4 regions of the Streptomyces sp. NPDC019396 genome follow, and region 4 is predicted to be linked to each of the others. Evidence: riboswitches for the same ligand, from Rfam matches in the RefSeq annotation. Region 4 holds a riboswitch; each other region holds the start of a gene.

Region 1 (5,120 bases), on a different contig from region 4:
GCAGCCGCCCGGCGTGCGTGCCTGTCACCCGCGCATCTCTCCCGGCTGGAGACCGGCCATCGGCAGCCTTCGCTCCCGATGCTGCTCGCCCTCGCGAGGATCTACGGCACGACCGTCGCAGAGCTGCTCGGTGAGCACCCACCGGAACGCGACTCCGTCATCCGCGGTGGCGGGATGGGACCCGCTGAGGCCGACGGCTGGAGCTACCGGCAGGCCGGCGGCCGGGGCCGCGCCATGCAGGCCCTGCGGGTGCGGGTGCCCCACGGGGCCCAGGGTGATCTGGTGCGGGTCCATCCGGGTGAGGAGTGGCTCTACGTCCTGGACGGCCGGCTCCGGCTGGGCCTCGGGGACACCGTCCATGAGCTCGCCCCGGGGGACAGCGCGCACTTCGACTCGCTCACCCCGCACCGTATCGCCTCCGCCACACCAGGCGGGGTCGAGCTGCTGTTCGTCCACACCCTGCTCCAGAGCCCCGATCCGCACGCGCGACCGCACACCTGAGGAGACCCGCATGCCCGATGCACTTGAGAAGTCCTCGCCGAGCGACCAGAAGTTCCCGCTAGGCCTGGCCGTCCGGCTGTTCGCCTACCTGGTCGCGGGCCACCTGTTCGCGGCGTTCCTCTACCTGCTGTTCACGGTCGGCGGGCAGTGAGGCCGGGGGCGCGCGGAGGTATCAGGCCGCGCCGTCCAGCAGACGGTCGCGCAGCCGCTCCCGGGTCTCGGGCGCGATGCCGAGCCCCTCGGAGAGATAGCGCTCGGGGCCGCCCCAGGTCTCCTCGATGGTCTCGAAGGCCGCCGCCAGGTATTCCGCGCGGGCATCGAAGAGCGGGTTGAGCAGGTCCATGACCTCGGGGGACATGCCGGCGGACGAGGTGTCGCTGCGGCGCACCTTGTAGCGGCGGTGCGGATCGTTCGACTTCAGGTAGTCGGCCTCGATGGCGTCCCGCTCGACGCCCACCGCGAGCAGGGAGATCGCGATCGACAGGCCCGCGCGGTCCTTGCCCGCGGCGCAGTGCATCAGGGCGGGGACACTGTCCTCGGCGAGGGAGTGCAGCACGCTGCTGTGCTCCTCGGTCCGCTCCTTGATCATCTTCCGGTACGAGTCGGACATCCGGCCGGCCGCCTTGCCGTCGGCGAGGATCGAGCGCAGCTGTTCGAGATTGCCGTCGCGCACCATCATCCAGAACTCGGCGCCGTCGGCGGGGTCGCTGAGCGGGATGTTCACGTTCCGCACTCCGGGCAGCTCGACGTCGGCCCCCTCGAGCTTGTGGTCGGCCGCGTTGCGGAAGTCGAAGATCGTGTGGAGCCCCAGGGACGCGAGGAACACCGCGTCGTCGGCGGTGGCGTGGGCGAGGTGACCGCTGCGGAACAGTCTGCCGTGCCGCACCCGGCGCCCGTCCACGGTCGGCAGACCGCCCACGTCCCGGAAGTTGCGCACGCCCGAGAGCTCGGGCTCGGTCGAAGGGACCTGGGGCAGCTGCTGCGTCACGGGGGCTCCTCCGTGTCTGCGGTTGGCGTCGCGCGCCGACGACGGCGTGCACCTGACCATACGACATGGATTCCTCGGGAAATCACCCTGCCCGAAGTGGGTCTGTCTGAGGTTAATGCCGGTTCTGTCCGATTTGATGAATTGGGGAAGGGTGCACCGGTAAGGAATGAGATGGGATTCCCGTCGTGAGCGGGATCATATTCGTGACGGTCCGTTGCCGTGTCTCCCCATCAAACCCCTTTGCGTATAAGGCAATCAAAGATCCGTAATCCACGCAGGGTGACCGGAAAATCCCCGTTGATATCGCACGGGTGAATGCCGACCGAATAGGACTGCTTGTACCGCTCGCCCGACTCGCCTACGGTCGCCGCAATCCGGTCGGACCGCCGAATCCTGCCGCCGTCCGGAATTCCGCACACACCCACGCGTGGCAGGAGCGGGGGACCCAGGTAAGTCGCCGTCCCGGGATTCCGGACGGCTCGGGGTGTAGCCGTGCCATCGCACGGCCGGGCAGCTCCAGCCCGAACCCGACAGCTCACCTCGCAGGCGCCGGAGAGGAATTCGCCATGCCCGGACGGGGTAAGCACCGCCGACCCAAGACCAGCCCGCTCGCTCGCGGATTCGTCGCCGCGGGAACCGGTGGCGCCGCCATCGCACTCCCGCTCATCGGCGCCGCAGGCGCGGCGCACGCCACGGGGAAGTCCGCTCCCGCGGCCACCGCCGAGCACACCGCCGCAGTCGCCCGACAGGCCGCCGCCCCGCAGTCGGTGGCCGCTGCGAAGCCGCCCAGGACCTACACGGTCGTGTCCGGCGACTATCTGTCCAAGATCGCCGAAGAGCAGCAAGTCCGCGGCGGCTGGAAGAAGCTGTACGCCGAGAACCGCGAGGTCGTCGGCGAGAACCCCTCACTGATCCACCCGGGCCTGAAGCTCGCCCTCGGCACCGCGGCGAAGGCCGCGCCGCCGACCGAGCGCCCCGCCCAGGCGCCGGCGAAGAGTGAGCGAGCCTCGCGGTCGGCCGACCGTACCGCCGATGCCCCCAAGGCCGCCCCGGCCGCCCCCAGGGTCAAGGCCGAGGCCAAGGTCGAGGCCGCCGCCCCCGCGGCTGCCGAGGCCCCGTCCGTGAAGAGCAAGGAGTCCTTCTACTCCGCTCCGGTCGCCGGAGGCATCAGCACCGCTTACCGCACCCCGGGTGCCATGTGGTCCAGCGGCTACCACACCGGTCTCGACTTCATCGCCTCCGTCGGCACCTCGGTCAAGTCCGTCGGCCCCGGCACCGTCGCCTCGGCCGGATGGGCCGGCGCGTACGGCAACCAGGTCGTCATCCGGCACGCGGACGGCACCTACTCCCAGTACGCCCACCTCTCCTCCCTCTCCGTCTCGGCCGGGCAGAGCGTGAGTGGCGGACAGCAGATCGGCCTCTCCGGATCCACCGGCAACTCCACCGGTCCGCACCTCCACTTCGAGATCCGCACCACCCCGAACTACGGATCGGACATCGACCCGCTGGCCTACCTCCGCCAGCACGGTGTGAGCCTCTGAACCACTCCCTCCAACTGACGTGACGTCAGTGACGTCCGCCGCTCCCCACCTGACGCGGGGAGCGGCGGACGTCTGTGTGCCGCCGGTATTCCCGTCCGCCGGAAACCGGCTCGGTGGTCTATGTCACGCCCCGTCAACCCCTCCTACGGTGGCGTAGGTCACTTCGCGCGGTGAAAGATGTCGTGACGTGGCAGACGATTCGAGATCAACAACAGACACACTATTCGGGTCGTACGCGGCGATCGGTGACAGCTTCACCGAGGGCGTGGGGGATCCGGGGCCCGACGAGCAGTTCGTCGGCTGGGCAGACCGCCTCGCGGTGCTGCTCGACGACCGTGTACCGGAGCACACCTTCCGCTACGCCAACCTCGCCGTACGCGGCCGGCTGCTCGACCAGATCGTGGAGGAGCAGGTTCCCCGGGCGAAGGAACTCGCCCCCGACCTGGTGACGTTCTGCGCGGGGGGCAACGACATCATCCGGCCCGGCACCGACCCCGACGACGTCGCCGAGCGCTTCGAACGCGCAGTGGCCGACCTCCGCGCATCCGTCGGCACCGTCATGGTGACCACCGGATTCGACACCCGGGGGGTGCCGGTGCTCCGCCATCTGCGCGGCAAGATCGCTACGTACACCGCCCACGTACGGGCCATCGCCGACCGCCACGGCTGCCCCGTACTGGACCTCTGGTCGCTCAGGTCCGTACAGGACCGCCGGGCCTGGGACGATGACCGCCTCCACCTCTCCCCGGAGGGCCACACCCGTGTCGCCCTCCGCGCCGCTCAGGTCCTCGGCATCGACATCCCCGCGGACCCGGACCAGGAGTGGCCCCCACTGCCGCCCCGGGGTGCGCTGGAGATCCGTCGGGACGACATCCACTGGGCCAGGGAGTACCTGGTCCCGTGGATCGGCAGGCGACTGCGCGGCGAGTCCTCCGGCGATCATGTGGTGCCGAAGCGCCCGGACCTCCTTCCGCTCTGAGGACCGCTACCAAGTCCAGGCCCCAGGCCCGGCCCGGGCCCGGGACCGTTCACCCCACCGTGTGCTGACGCGTGGGCGGGGATCCGCTCCAGGACCCCGCCCGCGAACACGTCGTACAACGGCAGCGACTCCAGGTGGACATAGCCGATGTGGCAGTCGCATACGGCGAGCGGGCAGGCGCGGGGCTTCAGCGCCGCGCGGTAGGAGCCGTCGTAGAGACTGCCGAGCCGGGCGCGGACGAAATGGCAGCGCCGCACCGAGCCGTCCCCGTCCACCGAGATCACCGACTCCCCGGTACGGCACGGGAGCCCGGCCGAACGGTGGGGGTGGCGGCTGTAGGGGAACAGCGGATCGAGGGCCGTCCAGCGGGCGGCCTGCTCGTCGGTGTAGGTGTGCCCCTCGGCCGCGTTGATCCACAGATAGACATGGGGCGCAAGATCCGCCCGCAGCCGCCGCGCCTCCTCCAGATGCTCCTCGAAGCCGACCACCCCGACGCTGAACCGCACCCCTCGCTCTGTGAGCTCCCGGCACTTGCGGAGGAACCGGTCGTACGGAGTCTGCCCGGGGTGGTACGTGCACCAGAGCGCCAGCGTGTCCCGGTCGGCGTCCGCCAGCCAGTCGGTGCGGCAGCTCAGGTTGGTCTGGATGGCGACCCGCCGGATGTGCGGCAGCCGGGACAGCTCGACCAGGGTGCTGCGATACCAGGACCGGACCAGCCCCTCTCCCCAAGGTGTGAACAGCACGGAAAGACGGTCGTCCGACTGCTGCGCCGCCCAGGCCGCGAACCTGCGCAGTGCGTCCCGGTCGGCTCGCAGCTGCTCCCGGCTGTCGCGGCGCTTGGCGAAGGGGCAGTACGGGCAGTCGTAGTCACAGGAGGCGAGCGGGCCCCGGTACAGCAGGGTCAGGTCCATCGGCACTCCCTCACTTGGCCTCGTAGGCGATCATCGCGGACCGCACGGCGGGCGAGAACATCGCGGGCCCCAGCGCGTCCGAGTGGGCGAGGCCCTCGGCCGTCAGCCGCAGCCGCCCGCCCGTCTCCTCCAGCCAGCCGCGCTCGGCGAAGTCCGACAGCTCGACGGGGAAGTCGTGGCCCGGATGGCTCCCGAACCGG
Region 2 (5,120 bases), on a different contig from region 4:
TTCCCGGGTTCACCTGGCAGCTCGGCTCGACGGACGATCTCGGATTGCTCGCGGAGGCGGTCGCCGCATGGCGGGAGGGTGTGCCGCTCGAAGAACTGGCGGCGAGGTTCACGTTCATGGAGCTCGACGAGTTCGCCAGGGCGCTCGACAGCGGGGAGCCCACTTCCTCGCAGTGGTCCGACCTCCTGTCGTCCGATTCCCACCGAGGACAGTGGAACCTTCTGCGTCGCCTCCATGCGGATGACGTGCTGCGGAACATGTTCCCGACTGTCTCGCACGGGGCCGTCCGGCTGCGGGTGGATCCGTTGGACGGAACGAGCCGTCAGGTCCTGGTGCACGAGCTGGACGAGGAGCGCCATGAGGTCATGCGCGTGGGGGTGCCCGGGGCCACGTGGACCGAGGTGCCGACCGGCGATCTGATCGCCTGTCTGCGAGCTGCCTTGAACAGGGAGTGATCCCGGCAGCCCGGTGAAGCCGAACCCCGCCAGGTCGTCCCTGGCGGGGTTCTTCGCGCTCATGCGTTCGGCCCGCACGCAGCGGCCAGGTCACCCCGATCGACGGGGCCGCGGCGCCGCTCGCCGTGCCGGGGAACGCCGTGCCGGGCCGGATCCCGCTCAGGCCGGGCGCACGCTCCCGTAGATCGGCATGTAGTAGATCGATTCCTCGCGGACGTTCGCGCCCGGCTTCGGGGCGTGGATCATCTGCCCGTTGCCGATGTAGATCCCGACGTGGCTGATGTCGTCGTAGAAGAACACGAGGTCGCCGGGGACGAGGTCCTTCGCCGCGACCCGCTGTCCCACCTCGACCTGGTCCCAGGTGGTGCGGGGCAGATCGACACCGGCCGCGCGCCAAGCGGCCTGGGTGAGGCCGGAGCAGTCGTAGGAGCTGGGTCCGGTCGCGCCCCAGACGTAGGGCTTGCCGATCTGGCTGCGGGCGAAGGACAGCACCTGCTGCGCCTTGGCGGCGTACGAGCCGGCGGAGGTGCCCGCGCCGGTCCCCGTGCCCTGCTGCTCCTGCTGTGCCCGGCGTTGGGCCTCGGCCTCCGCTCTGGCCTCTGCCTCGGCCCTGGCCTTCGCCTCCGCCTTGCGGTGTGCCTCTTGCTCCCGCTGACGCTCCAGTTCCGCGAGCCGTGCCTTCTCCTCCGCCGTCAGCTTCGACAGCAGCTCCCGTGCCTCGGCGAGCTTGCGCTGCACCGTCTCCTTGGTGGTGCGCAGCGATGCCTGTGAGTCGCTGAGCTTCTCCAGGCTCCTGGTCGCCTCCACGCGCTGCTCCGCTGCCGCAGACCGCTGCTCCTCGAAGTCGGTGACGGCTTCACGCTGTTCTTCGGACAGCCGGTCCATCAGGCGCGTCTGGTCGAAGTACTCCTGCGGGCTGTCCGCGAGGAGCAGCGCGGCGGTCGGTGTGACCGTTCCGGTGCGGTACTGGGCGGCGGCGTACGAGCCGAGTGCGCGACGGGCTTCGTTCAGGGACTCCGTGCGCTCCGCGGCGTTGTCGAGGAGCTGGTCCACCTCGCGGCGCTGCTGCGTCGTTTCCTCTTTGGCGCGGTCGTACTGCTGGGTCGCGGTTCCGGCCTGGCGATAGAGGTCGTCGACCTTCTTCTGGACCTCTTCGACACTGGGCTGCGGTTCGGCCCGGGCGCTCTGCGTGGACAGCAGGGTGACGCCCGCGATGGCTGCCGTCGTGAACCCGACGGCGGGATTCTTCGTACGTGTACCCGTAAGGGCACGCGCCTTGCGATGCGATGCCAAGGCAGGCATCTCCTTCCGTTTGCCGCCTACCGGGTTAGCTGTCGGGTTCGGACGGAACGGAAGGTTGTCCTACGGGCCTTGCTGAACGTGGCCCGATTCACCCCGGTGGGGCCCCTCTTGTGCCGGTGGGCACAAAAGAGTTGGGTCCCCGGTTCCTCACCTTCCTTGCGGAATGGTCGGATTCGGCGCGAGCTGCCCGATTGGCGTTGGTCGCCGCGGGGGTACGGGCTGCCTTGGCGAGCACGCTAGCCAAACTGTGGCGCTCGTGTGAAGGTCGGTGCGCATTATGTCCGATACATTTCCGTTACCTTGGCGTGTCGTGGCCGCGACTTCACGGAATGTGACGAGCTGGATTGGCGTGATCGCGACGCGTGATTCAGGCGAAGGCGGCGGCGGGCTGTCAGTGCGGCGGCCTAGACTCGTAGAGCGATGAGCAGCCTCTTTGACGACAGCTTCCTGGCCGGCCTCCAGCGCTCTGCAGCCTCGGAGGAGCCCCCGCCTCCGGAGCCCGACGAGCACGCCCCCGCCGAGGACGTCCCGCACGACCTCTTCGGGGGTCGCTTCGACGTGCCTCCGACCAGGGACGAGTACTACCGCAGTGGTGTGCCGCGCCCGGCCGTGGACCCCGTCGCGCTGCTGGAAGGCCTGAACGAACAGCAGGGCGCCGCCGTCGCCCACACCGGCTCGCCGCTGCTCATCGTGGCCGGAGCGGGTTCCGGAAAGACGCGGGTGCTGACCCACCGGATCGCCCACCTGCTGGCGACCCGCAATGTCCACCCAGGGCAGATACTGGCCATCACCTTCACCAACAAGGCCGCGGGCGAGATGAAGGAGCGGGTCGAGCAGCTCGTCGGCCCCCGTGCCAACGCGATGTGGGTCTCCACCTTCCACAGTGCCTGCGTCCGCATCCTGCGCCGCGAGAGCAAGAAGCTCGGCTTCACCTCGTCGTTCTCGATCTACGACGCCGCCGACTCGAAGCGGCTGATGGCCCTGGTGTGCCGCGATCTCGACCTCGACCCGAAGAAGTTCCCGCCGAAGTCGTTCAGCGCCAAGATCTCGAACCTCAAGAACGAGCTGATCGACGAGGAGGCCTTCGCCGATCAGGTGGCCGGGGGCACCTCCCAGGCCGGAGGCTCCGGGGGAGGCTTCGAGAAGACGCTGGCCGAGGCGTACCGGATGTACCAGGCGCGGCTGCGCGAGGCCAACGCCCTGGACTTCGACGACATCATCATGACCACCGTTCATCTGCTCCAGGCGTTCCCGGACGTGGCCGAGCACTACCGGCGCCGCTTCCGGCACGTCCTGGTGGACGAGTACCAGGACACCAACCACGCCCAGTACACCCTGGTGCGCGAGCTGGTCGGCGAGGGATACGAGGACCTGCCGGCCGCCGAGCTGTGCGTCGTCGGTGACGCCGACCAGTCGATCTACGCCTTCCGCGGCGCCACGATCCGCAACATCCTCCAGTTCGAGGAGGACTATCCGGACGCCACCACGATCCTGCTGGAGCAGAACTACCGCTCCACCCAGACGATCCTCTCCGCCGCCAACGCCGTCATCGAGCGCAACGAGAGCCGTCGTCCCAAGAACCTCTGGACGAACGCCGGCGCCGGAGCGCAGATCACCGGCTATGTCGCGGACACCGAGCACGACGAGGCGCAGTTCGTCGCCGACGAGATCGACCGGCTGACCGACGCGGGCGAGGCCAAGGCGGGCGATGTCGCCGTCTTCTACCGGACCAACGCCCAGTCCCGTGTCTTCGAGGAGATCTTCATCCGCGTCGGCCTGCCCTACAAGGTCGTCGGAGGAGTGCGCTTCTACGAGCGCAAGGAAGTCCGGGACGTCCTCGCCTATCTGCGGGTCCTCGCCAACCCCGAGGACAACGTCCCGCTGCGCCGTATCCTCAACGTCCCCAAGCGCGGTATCGGCGAGCGCGCCGAGGCGATGATCGACGCCCTCGCGCTGCGCGAGAAGATCACCTTCCCGCAGGCGTTGCGGCGCGTGGACGAGGCGTACGGCATGGCGGCCCGTTCGGCCAATGCCGTGAAGCGCTTCAACACGCTGATGGAGGAGCTGCGCACGATCGTCGAATCGGGCGCGGGCCCCGCCACCGTCCTCGAGGCGGTGCTGGAGCGCACCGGATACCTGGCCGAGCTCCAGGCATCCACCGACCCGCAGGACGAGACCCGTATCGAGAACCTCCAGGAGCTCGCGGCGGTCGCCCTCGAATTCGAGCAGGAGCGGGGGGCCGACGAGGGTTCCGGCACGCTCGCCGAGTTCCTGGAGCAGGTCGCACTCGTCGCGGACTCCGACCAGATCCCGGACGAGGACGAGGAGGGCAGCGGAGTCATCACCCTCATGACGCTGCACACGGCGAAGGGCCTGGAGTTCCCCGTCGTGTTCCTCACCGGCATGGAGGACGGGGTCTTCCCGCACATGCGGGCGCTCGGCCAGGCCAAGGAGCTGGAGGAGGAGCGGCGGCTGGCGTATGTGGGGATCACCCGAGCCCGTGAGCGGCTCTATCTGACCCGCTCGTCGATGCGCAGCGCCTGGGGCCAGCCCTCGTACAACCCGCCGTCCCGTTTTCTGGAGGAGATCCCGGACGCGCATCTGGAATGGAAGCGGACGGGACCGATGGCCGCCCCGGCGGGTCCGGTCTCCGGGATCACCTCCTCGCTCTCCTCGTCCCGGTCGCGTTCCGGCCCCTCTGGATTCGCGACCAGGCGGGCGGCTGACAAGCCCGTCATCGCGCTGGCGGTCGGAGACCGGGTGACACACGACCAGTTCGGTCTCGGCACGGTGATGGCGGTGACGGGACTGGGCGCGGACGCCCAGGCGACGATCGACTTCGGGGACACCAAACCGAAGCGGCTGCTACTGCGGTACGCGCCGGTCGAGAAGCTGTAGCGAGAGGGGCCGGGGTGCGGTGAAAGCCGCACCCCGAAGGGGCGGAGGCGGAGCGCGGGGCGTCGTACGTCCGCCTACGTCTGTGCCGGATCAGGTCGGGTCGAGACCGTGGCCGCGCAGCCACGACAGCGGGTTTATCGCGGAACCGCCGCCCGGACGTACCTCGAAGTGCAGATGCGGGCCGGTGGAATTGCCCGAGTTGCCGGAGAAGGCGATGACGTCACCGGCTTTGACCGATCCTGAGCGGATCTTGGTGCTGCTGAGGTGGCAGTACCAGGTCTCCGTGCCGTCAGCGGCCGTGACGATCGCCATGTTGCCGTAGGCGCTGTTCCACTGGGTGCGCACCGTGCCATCGGTGGCGGCCTTCACCTGCGTCCCGTAGGAGACGGGGAAGTCGATGCCGGTGTGCATGGACATCCAGTTGACGCCCGCCTGACCGAAGTAGGCGCTGAGCCCGTGCTGGCT
Region 3 (5,120 bases), on a different contig from region 4:
GCGCTTTCCGAGGGCACCGACAAACACACGGCGGAGCAGTTCGCCGCCGAGCTGGAGCGCTGCGGCGCCACCCTCGACGCACACGCCGACCACCCCGGCGTCCGCCTCTCGCTCGAAGTGCCGGTCTCCCGGCTGCCGAAGGCCATGGGCCTGCTGGCCGAGGCCCTGAGGGCGCCGCTGTTCGCGGACAGTGAGGTCGAGCGGCTCGTACGCAACCGGCTCGACGAGATCCCGCACGAGACGGCGAACCCGGCCCGCCGCGGCGCCAAGGAGCTGGCCAAGCAGCTCTTCCCGGCGTCCTCGCGGATGTCGCGGCCCCGTCAGGGCAGCGAAGAGACCGTGGCAGGCATCGACTCCGCTGCCGTCAGGGCTTTCTATGAGGCCCATGTGCGGCCCGCCACCGCCACGGCCGTGATCGTCGGTGACCTCGCCGACGTCGATCTGGACGCCGTGCTGGCCGACACCATCGGCGCCTGGACCGGCAGCGCGGGCGAGCCCCGCCTCATGGCGCCGATCACCGCCGACGACACGGGCCGTGTCGTGATCGTCGACCGTCCCGGCGCCGTTCAGACCCAGCTGCTCATCGGCCGCATCGGGCCGGACCGCCATGACAGCGTCTGGCCGGCCCAGGTCCTCGGCACCTACTGCCTGGGTGGCACCCTCACCTCGCGCCTGGACCGCGTCCTGCGCGAGGAGAAGGGCTACACCTACGGAGTGCGGGCCTTCGCCCAGGTGCTGCGCTCGGCCGCCCCCGCGGCCCCGGGTGGTGCCACCGGCGCGGCCACGCTCGCCATCAGCGGCTCCGTCGACACCCCGAACACCGGCCCGGCGCTCCAGGATCTCGTCACGGTGCTGCGCACGCTCGCCGCCGAGGGCCTCACGGACGCCGAGCGCGATGTGGCTGTGCAGAACCTGGTGGGTGTCGCCCCGCTGAAGTACGAGACCGCCGCCTCCGTCGCCGGCACGCTGGCCGACCAGGTGGAGCAGGGTCTCCCGGACGACTTCCAGGGACAGCTGTATGCCCGGCTGGCCGCCACCGGCACCGTCGAGGCGACCGCCGCGGTCGTCAGCGCCTTCCCGGTGGATCGGCTTGTCACGGTCCTCGTCGGTGACGCCGCGGAGATCGAGGAGCCGGTCAAGGCGCTCGGAATCGGCGAAGTGACCATTGTCACCGGCTGATTGACGGGAGTGAGCCGAAGGTCCGTGGAGCCAGGAGGCATCCGCGGGTGAGGACCTGCACGGGCCCCGTTGGCGCATGCTCAACGGGGCCCTTCTCTTTGCCCGTTCATCCCTCTCCGCACCTGCCCGTTTGTCCGTTTTGTTGGAGAGGCTGCCTGTCTGCCCTGTGGGATGTGCGACAAAATCTCGTGTTCATTTGGTGATTGGCCGAAGATCGGCTTAGCGTCTTCTGCACTGTCCGCTCGTTGATATGCGCCGCACCTGCGGCAACGGGCAGCTATCGCCGAGTCCCCGTCGGGCGCAAGCCTGGGGAGCCGGGGACCCACAAGTCCCGTGGGGTGAATCGGTACGCCTTCGCGCATCCGCGTGGAGGGGGACCGTAGGAGACCTTCCTGCTCCGAACCCGTCAGCTAACCCGGTAGGCGAGAAGGAAGGAAAGGACAAGCCACTTCATGGCGTTCACCCGTGCCACCGGGAAGCATCGTGGTCCGAGCCGGCTGACGCGCAAGCGTGCGGGCATCGCCGGGGCCGCGGCGCTGGCCACCACCGGCGTCGTCGGAACCCTCGCCTCACCCGCCCTCGCCGCCGAGCCGGAGAGCCCCTCCGTCGAGGACACCGGTCTGAACCAGGTGGTCATCGTCGGCGACACGCTCGCCAAGCAGGTCGGCGCCCAGGCCGACGTCCAGCAGGAAGAGGCGGACCTCGCCGCGTCCAAGGCCAAGGCCGAAGCCGACGCGAAGCGCAACGCCGAGCTCCGGGTCAAGGCCGCCCGGGATGCCGAGGAACGCGCCGCCCGTGAGGCCGAGCGCAAGCGCCTGCTGTCGTACAACCTTCCCGTCGCCGGGTCCTATGTCAGCACCGACTACCACTCGGGCGGGGCCATCTGGTCCTCGGGCAGCCACACCGGCATCGACTTCCACGCCTCCTCCGGGTCCAAGGTCGTCGCGGTCGGCACGGGCACCGTCGTGGAGGCCGGCTGGGGTGGCGCGTACGGCAACAACGTCGTGATCAAGATGAACGACGGCACGTACACCCAGTACGGCCACCTCTCGTCCATCAGCGTCTCCGTCGGCGAGCGGGTCACCCCGGGCCAGCAGCTCGGACTGTCCGGCTCCACCGGCAACACCACCGGCCCGCACCTCCACTTCGAAGCCCGTACGAGCCCCGAGTACGGCTCGGACATCGACCCGGTGGCCTATCTGCGCGGCCACGGCGTCAAGGTCTGACCGAACCGCAACGCGGCAGGCGAAGCTCCGATCCGCGCGCGGTCCCACGGCGCGCGGAGCACGAAGGCTCCGGCCCGGTCATCGAGACCGGCCGGAGCCTTCGGCATTTTCCGGCCAAAAGATATCCATGGACCGGAGCGGGCCATCGGAATTCCGTCCCATTGTCATAGAGTCACCGAACAGACGTCGCTCGACTGATCGACTGGATCTCGCGCGGAGTGAGCGGATGCAGCGGATTTAGGCGGAGGTTCGGTATGCGCATTCCTGCGCGCTCGGTATGCACGGCAATCCGCGACGACATCGTGTCCGGGGTCCTGGAGCGTGGCAGCCGGCTCGCCGAGGAGCAGTTGGCCCGTCGCTACGGCGTCTCGCGCGTCCCTGTGCGCGAGGCGCTGCGCACCCTGGAGTCCGAAGGCTTCGTGGTGTCCCGCCGGCACGCCGGCGCGTGTGTCGCCGAGCCCACCAGGCAGGAGGCCGCCGACCTTCTGGAGACCCGCGTGCTGCTGGAGCCGCTCGGTGCTGCCCGGGCCGCGCAGCGGCGTACCGAGGCCCATCTGAAGGTGCTGCGCGGCCTGGTAAGACTGGGCCGGGAGCGGGCTCGCGGCGGCCAGGGCGAGGATCTGCGGTCACTGGGCGGCTGGTTCCACGAGACGCTGGCCCAGGCGTCCGCCAGCCCCGGGCTGATCACCTTGCTCACCCAGTTGCGGTACAAGATCGCCTGGATGTACGCGGTCGAGCAGCCGGTCCAGCCGATGGAGTGCTGGTCCGAGCATGCGGCGATCGTGGACGCGGTGGCGCGCGGGGACGCGGAGCGCGCGCGGGCGCTCACCGCGGTGCACGCGGAGCGGACGGCCAGGGCGCACCGGCTGCGTATTCCGCCGCCGCGCCCGGCGGTGAGGGTTTCGCAACATCCCGTAAACACAGCGAGCGCGCGTGATTAACACAGGTGCCGTATACAAAAGAGGTTCAATAAACGATTTCCGGGGGGTGTGCCCCCAGGCGTGAATTGCTGTGCCTTGGTGCTCCCGGTATTCCGGTGGCGATCCTCTTCATAAATGCTGCGCCAATTCACACGGTCTCGGGCAGTTCCTCAAGTCCTTCGGCCACCAGCTTCGCCAGCCGGTCCAGTGCCGCCTCGGCGCCGTCCGCGTCGGAGGCGAGCACGATCTCCTCGCCGCCCTCCGCGCCGAGGCCGAGCACCGCCAGCATCGAGGCGGCGTTGACCGGGCTGGCGTCGGCCTTGGCGATGGTGACCGGAATGCCCGCGGCCGTGGCGGCGCGGACGAAGATCGAAGCGGGGCGGGCGTGCAGGCCCTCGGCCCAGCCGACATGGACGCGGCGCTCAGCCATGGTGATGCCTCCTCAGTCTGGGGGTGACCTCAGACTGCACCCGGCTTACGGGCTTCGCGACCGGGGCCCGGGTCGTAGTCTGGGCCCATGCAGACCCCGTCGGACCACGCGTACCCCGACCACTGGGAAGCCGACGTGGTGCTGCGTGACGGTGGCACCGCACGCATCAGGCCCATCACCACGCAGGACGCCGAGCGGCTCGTGAGCTTCTACGAACAGGTCTCGGACGAGTCCAAGTACTACCGCTTCTTCGCGCCCTACCCCCGGCTGTCCACCAAGGACGTCCACCGGTTCACCCACCACGACTACGTGGACCGGGTGGGCTTGGCGGCGACGGTGGGCGGCGAGTTCATCGCCACCGTGCGCTACGACCGGATCGACGCGAACGGCAGGCCGGCATCGGCGCCCGCCGACGAGGCCGAGGTCGCCTTCCTCGTCCAGGACGCGCACCAGGGGAGGGGCGTCGCGTCCGCGCTCCTCGAGCACATCACGGCGGTCGCCCGTGAGCGGGGGATCCGGCGGTTCGCGGCGGAGGTGCTGCCGGCGAACAGCAAGATGATCAAGGTCTTCACCGACGCCGGCTACACCCAGAAGCGCAGCTTCGAGGACGGAGCCGTCCGGCTGACGCTGGACCTGGAGCCGACCGCCCGGTCACTGGCCGTCCAGCGGGCGCGCGAGCAGCGCGCCGAGGCGCGCTCCGTGCAGCGCCTGCTGGCCCCCGGTTCGGTGGCGGTGATCGGCGCCGGCCGGGCACCGGGTGGCGTGGGCCGTGCCGCACTGCGCAATCTCGTGGAATCCGGTTACACCGGACGGCTGTACGCGGTGAACCGGGCCTTGGCGCAGGACGCGCAGGGTGCTCAGCGCGCGGAGGTCTCGCAGGACACGCAGGGCATGCACGATCCGGGCCACGTGCCCGGCCTGGACGGCGTGCCCGCCTTCCGGACGCTCGCGGAGATCGGGGAGCCCGTCGACCTCGCGGTCGTGGCGGTACCCGCCGAGCGGGTGCCGGAAGTGGTCGCGGACTGCGGCGAACACGGGGTGCAGGGCTTGGTCGTGCTGACCGCCGGTTACGCGGAGAGCGGCGCCCGGGGGCGCGAGCGACAGCGCGAACTGGTGCGCCAGGCACGCAGCTACGGCATGCGGATCATCGGCCCGAACGCCTTCGGGATCATCAACACCGCGGACGCGGTCCGGCTGAACGCGTCGCTCGCCCCCGAGTCACCGAACAGGGGCCGGATCGGTCTGTTCACCCAGTCGGGGGCGATCGGAATCGCCCTGCTCAGCGGACTGCACCGGCGCGGCGCCGGACTGTCGTCCTTCATCTCGTCGGGCAACCGGGCGGATGTGTCCGGGAACGACTTCCTC
Region 4 (5,120 bases):
GCCGTACAATCGGGGCATTGTGTCTGAGCTCGAGAACGTCACCACGCAGAGTGCCCCCGCGCCGGCCGGGGCACGTGTCGTCGCGCCCCGCCCCAAGGGCGAACCGCGGTTTCCGGGCGGCCCGGCCGCTGATCCGGCCGGTTCGCACCACGAGCGCCGGATCCGCAGCTTCCAGCCGCGCCGCAGCCGGGTGACCACGGGACAGGGCGACGCGCTGCGCAGGCTGTGGCCCGCCTGGGGACTGGACATCGACGGGCTGCGGCGCCTCCACCTCGGACAGATGTTCGACGGCCTGCCGGTCGTCCTGGAGATCGGATTCGGGATGGGCGAGGCGACCGCGCAGATGGCGGCGGCCGACCCGGGCACCGGCATCCTCGCCGTCGACGTGCACACCCCGGGGCAGGGGAATCTGCTCGGTCTCGCCGAGCGCGCGGGCCTGACCAATGTCCGTGTGGCCAATGGCGATGCGATCATCCTGCTGCGCGAGATGCTCGCCCCCGACGCTCTCGACGGACTGCGGGTCTACTTCCCCGACCCCTGGCCCAAGAAGCGCCACCACAAGCGACGGCTGATCCAGCCGGACTTCCTGACGCTCGCCGCCACCCGGCTGAAGCCCGGCGCGGTGCTGCACTGCGCCACGGACTGGGAGCCGTATGCCGAGCAGATGCTCGAGGTCCTCTCGGCACACCCCGACTTCGAGAACACCCAGGACGACGGCGGCTACGCTCCCCGGCCCGCATTCCGGCCGCTGACCCGGTTCGAAGGCCAGGGCCTCAAGAAGGGGCATCTGGTCCACGACCTGCTGTTCCGCCGCAAGGCCGGGTAGTTCGGGGTCGCGTACCGGCCCGCAGGGTCACGCACCCGCCCGCCAGGGCCGGTGGCACACGCCGCGAGCCGGTTGAACGCCCCGCGCCGAACGTGCGCGGTAACACGTCCGGATTGCCGGATAACGCATCGCGGCTGTCAGTGGTGGTCGTTAGGGTCGTCTGGTGTCCGACCGGAGCAGGCAGCCGTACCCCACGGCGCCCCACCCCGCCATCCCGGCGTGCGACGAGCAGCTGCTCTTCGACGCCGTGCCGGAGCCTGCACGCTGGCGTTACAAACCGAGCCGGGCCTTCTGGCGCAGCGCGGCGGTGCGGGCCTGGACCGTGATCACCCTGCTCGCGCTGTGCGGGCTGGTCATCCTGGCACTGGTGCGCGAGCAGACCGGCACGGAAGGCTTCCTGGTGGGCCTCGCCCTTGCACTGCTGCCGGTGCCGCTGCTGATGGCGGCCTTCCGCTGGCTGGACCGTGTCGAGCCGGGGCCCTGGCGGAATCTCCTCTTCGCCTTCGCCTGGGGAGCCTGCGCCGCCGCGCTCATCGCGATCATCGCCAACTCCTTCGCGACCCAGTGGATAGCGACCGCCACGGCCGATCCGACATCGGCGGACACGATCGGCGCCACGATCATCGCGCCGGTCGTGGAGGAAAGCGCCAAGGCGGCTTCCGTGCTGCTCATCTTCCTGTTCCGCAGAAAGGACTTCACGGGAGTCGTCGACGGGGTCGTCGTGGCCGGGTTCACCGCGACCGGCTTCGCCTTCACCGAGAACGTCCTCTATCTCGGCAACGCCTTCCTGGAGGACCAGGAGTTCGGCCGCTCGGGATTCTCGTCCGGCACGGCGGCGACGTTCGTCGTACGGATCGTGATGTCGCCGTTCGCCCATCCGCTCTTCACCGTGCTGACCGGTATCGGCTTCGGTGCCGCCGCGCTCACCGCCCGGCGCCGGAAGCTGCACAGGGCCGGGCTACCGCTGCTGGGCCTGATCCTGGCGATCGGCATGCACGCGCTGTGGAACGGCTCGGCGGTGTTCGGGCCCTGGGGCTTCTACCTCGTGTACGGAGTCGTCATGGTGCCGGCCTTCGCACTGCTCACCTGGCTCGCGGTCTGGAGCAGGCAGCGCGAGCTGCGCACGATCGCGTCCCAGCTTCCCGCGTACGCCGAGGCAGGCTGGCTCTCCCCCGCCGAGCCGCTCGCCCTGTCCTCGATGCGGGCGCGCACACTGGCCCGCGACACGGCGGCGCGCATACACGGGAGCGCGGCGGCCCGTGCCGTTTCCGAGTACGAGACGTTCGCGACCTCGCTGGCCTTTCTGCGGCACCAGGCGCACCGGGGCACGGCAGGGCCCGACTTCGTCGCGCGTGAGCAGGAGCTGCTGCATCACCTCTGGCAGCGCAAGCATGTCGCGACACCGGCTCTGACCTATGCGGCGAGGGCGACGGGGCGCGCCCGGATACCTCCGCCGCACCGGGACTACGAGGACTACAACCCCTACCGGCACTAGGGCGTCAGCTCTTGCGACTCGGGGTCAGACGCTCAGGCCCTTGTCCCGCAGCCAGGCGGCCGGATCCACACCTTCGCCGGACGGGGTGTGCACCTCCAGGTGCAGATGCGGCCCGGTGACATTGCCGGTCGCACCGACGCGTCCGATGGTGTCGCCCGTGCCGACCTCCTGGCCGGCGCCGACGGTCATCGACGACAGGTGGCAGTACCAGACCTCGGAGCCGTCCTCGAGCTCCAGCACCACGCGGTAGCCGTACGCGCCCGACCAGCCCGCGGACTTGACGGTCCCTCCGTGCACGGCCTTCGCCGGGGTGCCGGTGGGGGCCGCGAAGTCGAGACCGGTGTGGTAGCCGGACGACCACATGGAGCCGGCCTCGCCGAAGGTGGAGGTGAGGGTGTACGAGGACGTGGGCAGTGAGTAGCTCGCGGCGAGCTCGGCGAGCCGGGCGGCCTCAGCGGCCTCCTCCGCCTTGCGCTGGACCTCGGCGGCCTTGGCCTCCGCCTCCGTCTGCTGCTTCTTCGCCTCGGCCGCGGCGCTCTCCGCGGCGGCCTTCTCGGCAGCCGCCCGCGCCTCCGCCTCGACCTTGGCCTGCTGCTGCTCGGCCTGCTGGAGGATCCGGGCGCGCAGCGCCTCGCCCGCGGTGCCCTGCTGGGCGCTGACCGGCTCTGCGGTGTCAGTGGTGGTGGCGAGGGACATCGCGGTGAGCGGTGCGCCCGCCGCATCGTCCGCGCCCTGTTCGTCGGAGCCGTCGCCCGATATCAGGGAGCCCACGCCGGGCAGTGACTCGGCGTCCGGGAGGTTGTCCGCGATGGTGTCGGGCAGTGAGATGGAGACGGCCGGCTTGTCCTGCGCGGTGGCGATGCCGCCCGCGCCGACGGCTGCGATCACGCCGACACCGAGCACGGTGGAGCTCCGGGCGAGGCCGCCCCGCTGCTTGACGACACGGTGCCTGCCGCGGACCGGCCGGACGGACTCCTCCGTCGGGTTCCACTCCTCCGCCCCGTCGGAAGCGATCCACTCGGCGGTCGGGACCCACTCGGTGGTGGGAATCCCCTGGAGGGCAGGCTCGTTGGACGCCACGGAGGCGTGCTCCTTTCCTTCCTTCTCGCCTACCGGGTTAGCTGACGGGTTCGGAGCAGGAAGGTCTCCTACGGGCACACGAAGTACCCGATTCACCCCAAGTGGTGGTTCCCCGGTTCCCTTGCGGGATTCGGCGCGTGCGCACGGTGCCGTCTCTTGCGACGACTGGGACAACCGCGCTGCGTTATCGAACGTTAATAGACGCCGAGGCTCTATTCCAAGCCGTTCCACTTGATCATTAACGATTTTCGGCCTGGACGTACCGCCCGCTAGGTGGGTGAATCGGGCGAGTTGACCGCCCCTCACGCCACATTGTTCACCGTTGAATATCTGACGATTCGTCACATACTCCGGGCGGGGCAGACCTCAGGGCACCACCGGCAGCGTCCTGCGCCTCGCCGGCTGCCGCACACCCGGCCTGCCGACCGCCAGCAGCGCCATGTCGTCCGTGAGCCCGCCGCCCGTGTGCCGCCGTACATCGGCGACGACCGTGTCCAGCAGCTCGTCCGGCCCGGGAAAGACATGGCCCCCGAGCCGCGCCTGCGGATCGTAGAAGGTCCCGTGCCGATCGCGGGCCTCGGAAAGCCCGTCCGTATAGAGGAGCAGCGTCGCCCCCGGCGGAAACGGCGCGTCGTCCGCGCGGTCCGGCCAGCGGGCGAGATCCCCCATGCCGAGCGGCAGCGCGTCCTGGCTCGGCTCCAGCATGTCGAGCGCGCCGTCCGCGTACAGCACGATGGGCGGCGGATGGCCCCGGTTGACGATCCGGACGCGACCACCGTCGTGCGGGATCTCCGCCAGGACCGCCGTGGTGAACCCCTCGACCTCGTCGAGTCCGTGCGCCCGAGTGTGCTCCCGGGCCAGCGCCCGTTCCAGACGCTGCGCGATCGTCTCCAGCGAGGACTCCTCATCGGCCACCTCGCGGAACGCCCCGAGCAGCACCGCCACCGTCGCGACCGCGTCCAGCCCCTTGCCGCGGACGTCCCCGACCACCAGACGGACACCGAACACGGTGTCCTGGACGGCGTAGAGATCCCCGCCGATGAACGCGTCCGCCTGCGCCGCTTCGTAGCGCGCGGCCACATGCAGCCCGCCGATCCGCTCGGCGGGCTCGGGCAGCACAGCGAGCTGCGCCGCCTCGGCGATGACTCGGGCGGAGGCGAGCCGCTCACCGCTGCGGCGGAGTACGCGGTTGATGTAGAGGGCGACGACCGACACCGTCAGCACGGTGAAGACCTCGGTGGCCGGCGGCACCTGGCCCACCGTGCCGTTGTAGACGTTCAGCCCCAGCACGGTGAGCACGCTGACGACCATGGCGACCACGGTGCCGCGCCATGTGTAGAAGGGGGCGGCGAGCAGCGGAGCGGCGGCGAAGAGCGGCGAGGCGCGGTACGCCTCCGGGGTGAACAGGTCGAAGACCACACCGGCGATGATCATCAGCCAGGGCAGCAGCAGCACGAGGACACGGCCGCCGGTGTTGCGCCGGAATCCCTCGTCGCCGCCGTACTGTGCCAAGACTGCTCTCCTGCCCGGTCCGCCCGCGGCCGCGGACGAAAACCGCGTCCCACCCAGGCTGGCCGCAGCCGCACCGGGGGGCGAGTCGCCGTCGGCCAACCGGACTACGGCGCGGGGAAGGCGTGGTCACCACCAGGGGATGGTCACCAGGGGGCCCTCCTGGTGACCGTACCGCAGGGGCGGTACGTACGCGGGTCGGCTGAGCGG

The links. A riboswitch is a leader RNA that binds a small molecule or an ion and turns the genes downstream of it on or off. The one in region 4 is predicted to bind cyclic di-AMP.
Region 1: linked by a shared signal. The riboswitch ahead of ABZ532_RS09020 (LysM peptidoglycan-binding domain-containing M23 family metallopeptidase) and the one ahead of ABZ532_RS09905 (M23 family metallopeptidase) in region 4 are both predicted to bind cyclic di-AMP.
Region 2: linked by a shared signal. The riboswitch ahead of ABZ532_RS07330 (NlpC/P60 family protein) and the one ahead of ABZ532_RS09905 (M23 family metallopeptidase) in region 4 are both predicted to bind cyclic di-AMP.
Region 3: linked by a shared signal. The riboswitch ahead of ABZ532_RS13235 (M23 family metallopeptidase) and the one ahead of ABZ532_RS09905 (M23 family metallopeptidase) in region 4 are both predicted to bind cyclic di-AMP.

What each region holds. Positions count from the first base shown of each region.
Region 1 is NZ_JBEYBS010000006.1:108,552-113,671, forward strand. It holds gene ABZ532_RS09005 (XRE family transcriptional regulator) at 1-501, shown strand, start outside; gene ABZ532_RS09010 (DUF6126 family protein) at 512-652, shown strand; gene ABZ532_RS09015 (tyrosine-protein phosphatase) at 674-1,489, opposite strand; cyclic di-AMP (ydaO/yuaA leader) riboswitch at 1,898-2,051, shown strand; gene ABZ532_RS09020 (LysM peptidoglycan-binding domain-containing M23 family metallopeptidase) at 2,056-3,030, shown strand; gene ABZ532_RS09025 (SGNH/GDSL hydrolase family protein) at 3,218-4,009, shown strand; gene ABZ532_RS09030 (STM4011 family radical SAM protein) at 3,970-4,920, opposite strand; gene ABZ532_RS09035 (STM4012 family radical SAM protein) at 4,931-5,120, opposite strand, start outside.
Region 2 is NZ_JBEYBS010000005.1:75,604-80,723, forward strand. It holds gene ABZ532_RS07325 (hypothetical protein) at 1-455, shown strand, start outside; gene ABZ532_RS07330 (NlpC/P60 family protein) at 615-1,757, opposite strand; cyclic di-AMP (ydaO/yuaA leader) riboswitch at 1,756-1,946, opposite strand; gene pcrA (DNA helicase PcrA) at 2,178-4,655, shown strand; gene ABZ532_RS07340 (M23 family metallopeptidase) at 4,746-5,120, opposite strand, start outside.
Region 3 is NZ_JBEYBS010000009.1:154,904-160,023, reverse strand. It holds gene ABZ532_RS13240 (pitrilysin family protein) at 1-1,179, shown strand, start outside; cyclic di-AMP (ydaO/yuaA leader) riboswitch at 1,451-1,619, shown strand; gene ABZ532_RS13235 (M23 family metallopeptidase) at 1,632-2,405, shown strand; gene ABZ532_RS13230 (GntR family transcriptional regulator) at 2,660-3,346, shown strand; gene ABZ532_RS13225 (HPr family phosphocarrier protein) at 3,474-3,755, opposite strand; gene ABZ532_RS13220 (GNAT family N-acetyltransferase) at 3,843-5,120, shown strand, end outside.
Region 4 is NZ_JBEYBS010000007.1:18,669-23,788, forward strand. It holds gene trmB (tRNA (guanosine(46)-N7)-methyltransferase TrmB) at 20-826, shown strand; gene ABZ532_RS09900 (PrsW family intramembrane metalloprotease) at 990-2,321, shown strand; gene ABZ532_RS09905 (M23 family metallopeptidase) at 2,346-3,371, opposite strand; cyclic di-AMP (ydaO/yuaA leader) riboswitch at 3,413-3,547, opposite strand; gene ABZ532_RS09910 (PP2C family protein-serine/threonine phosphatase) at 3,768-4,913, opposite strand.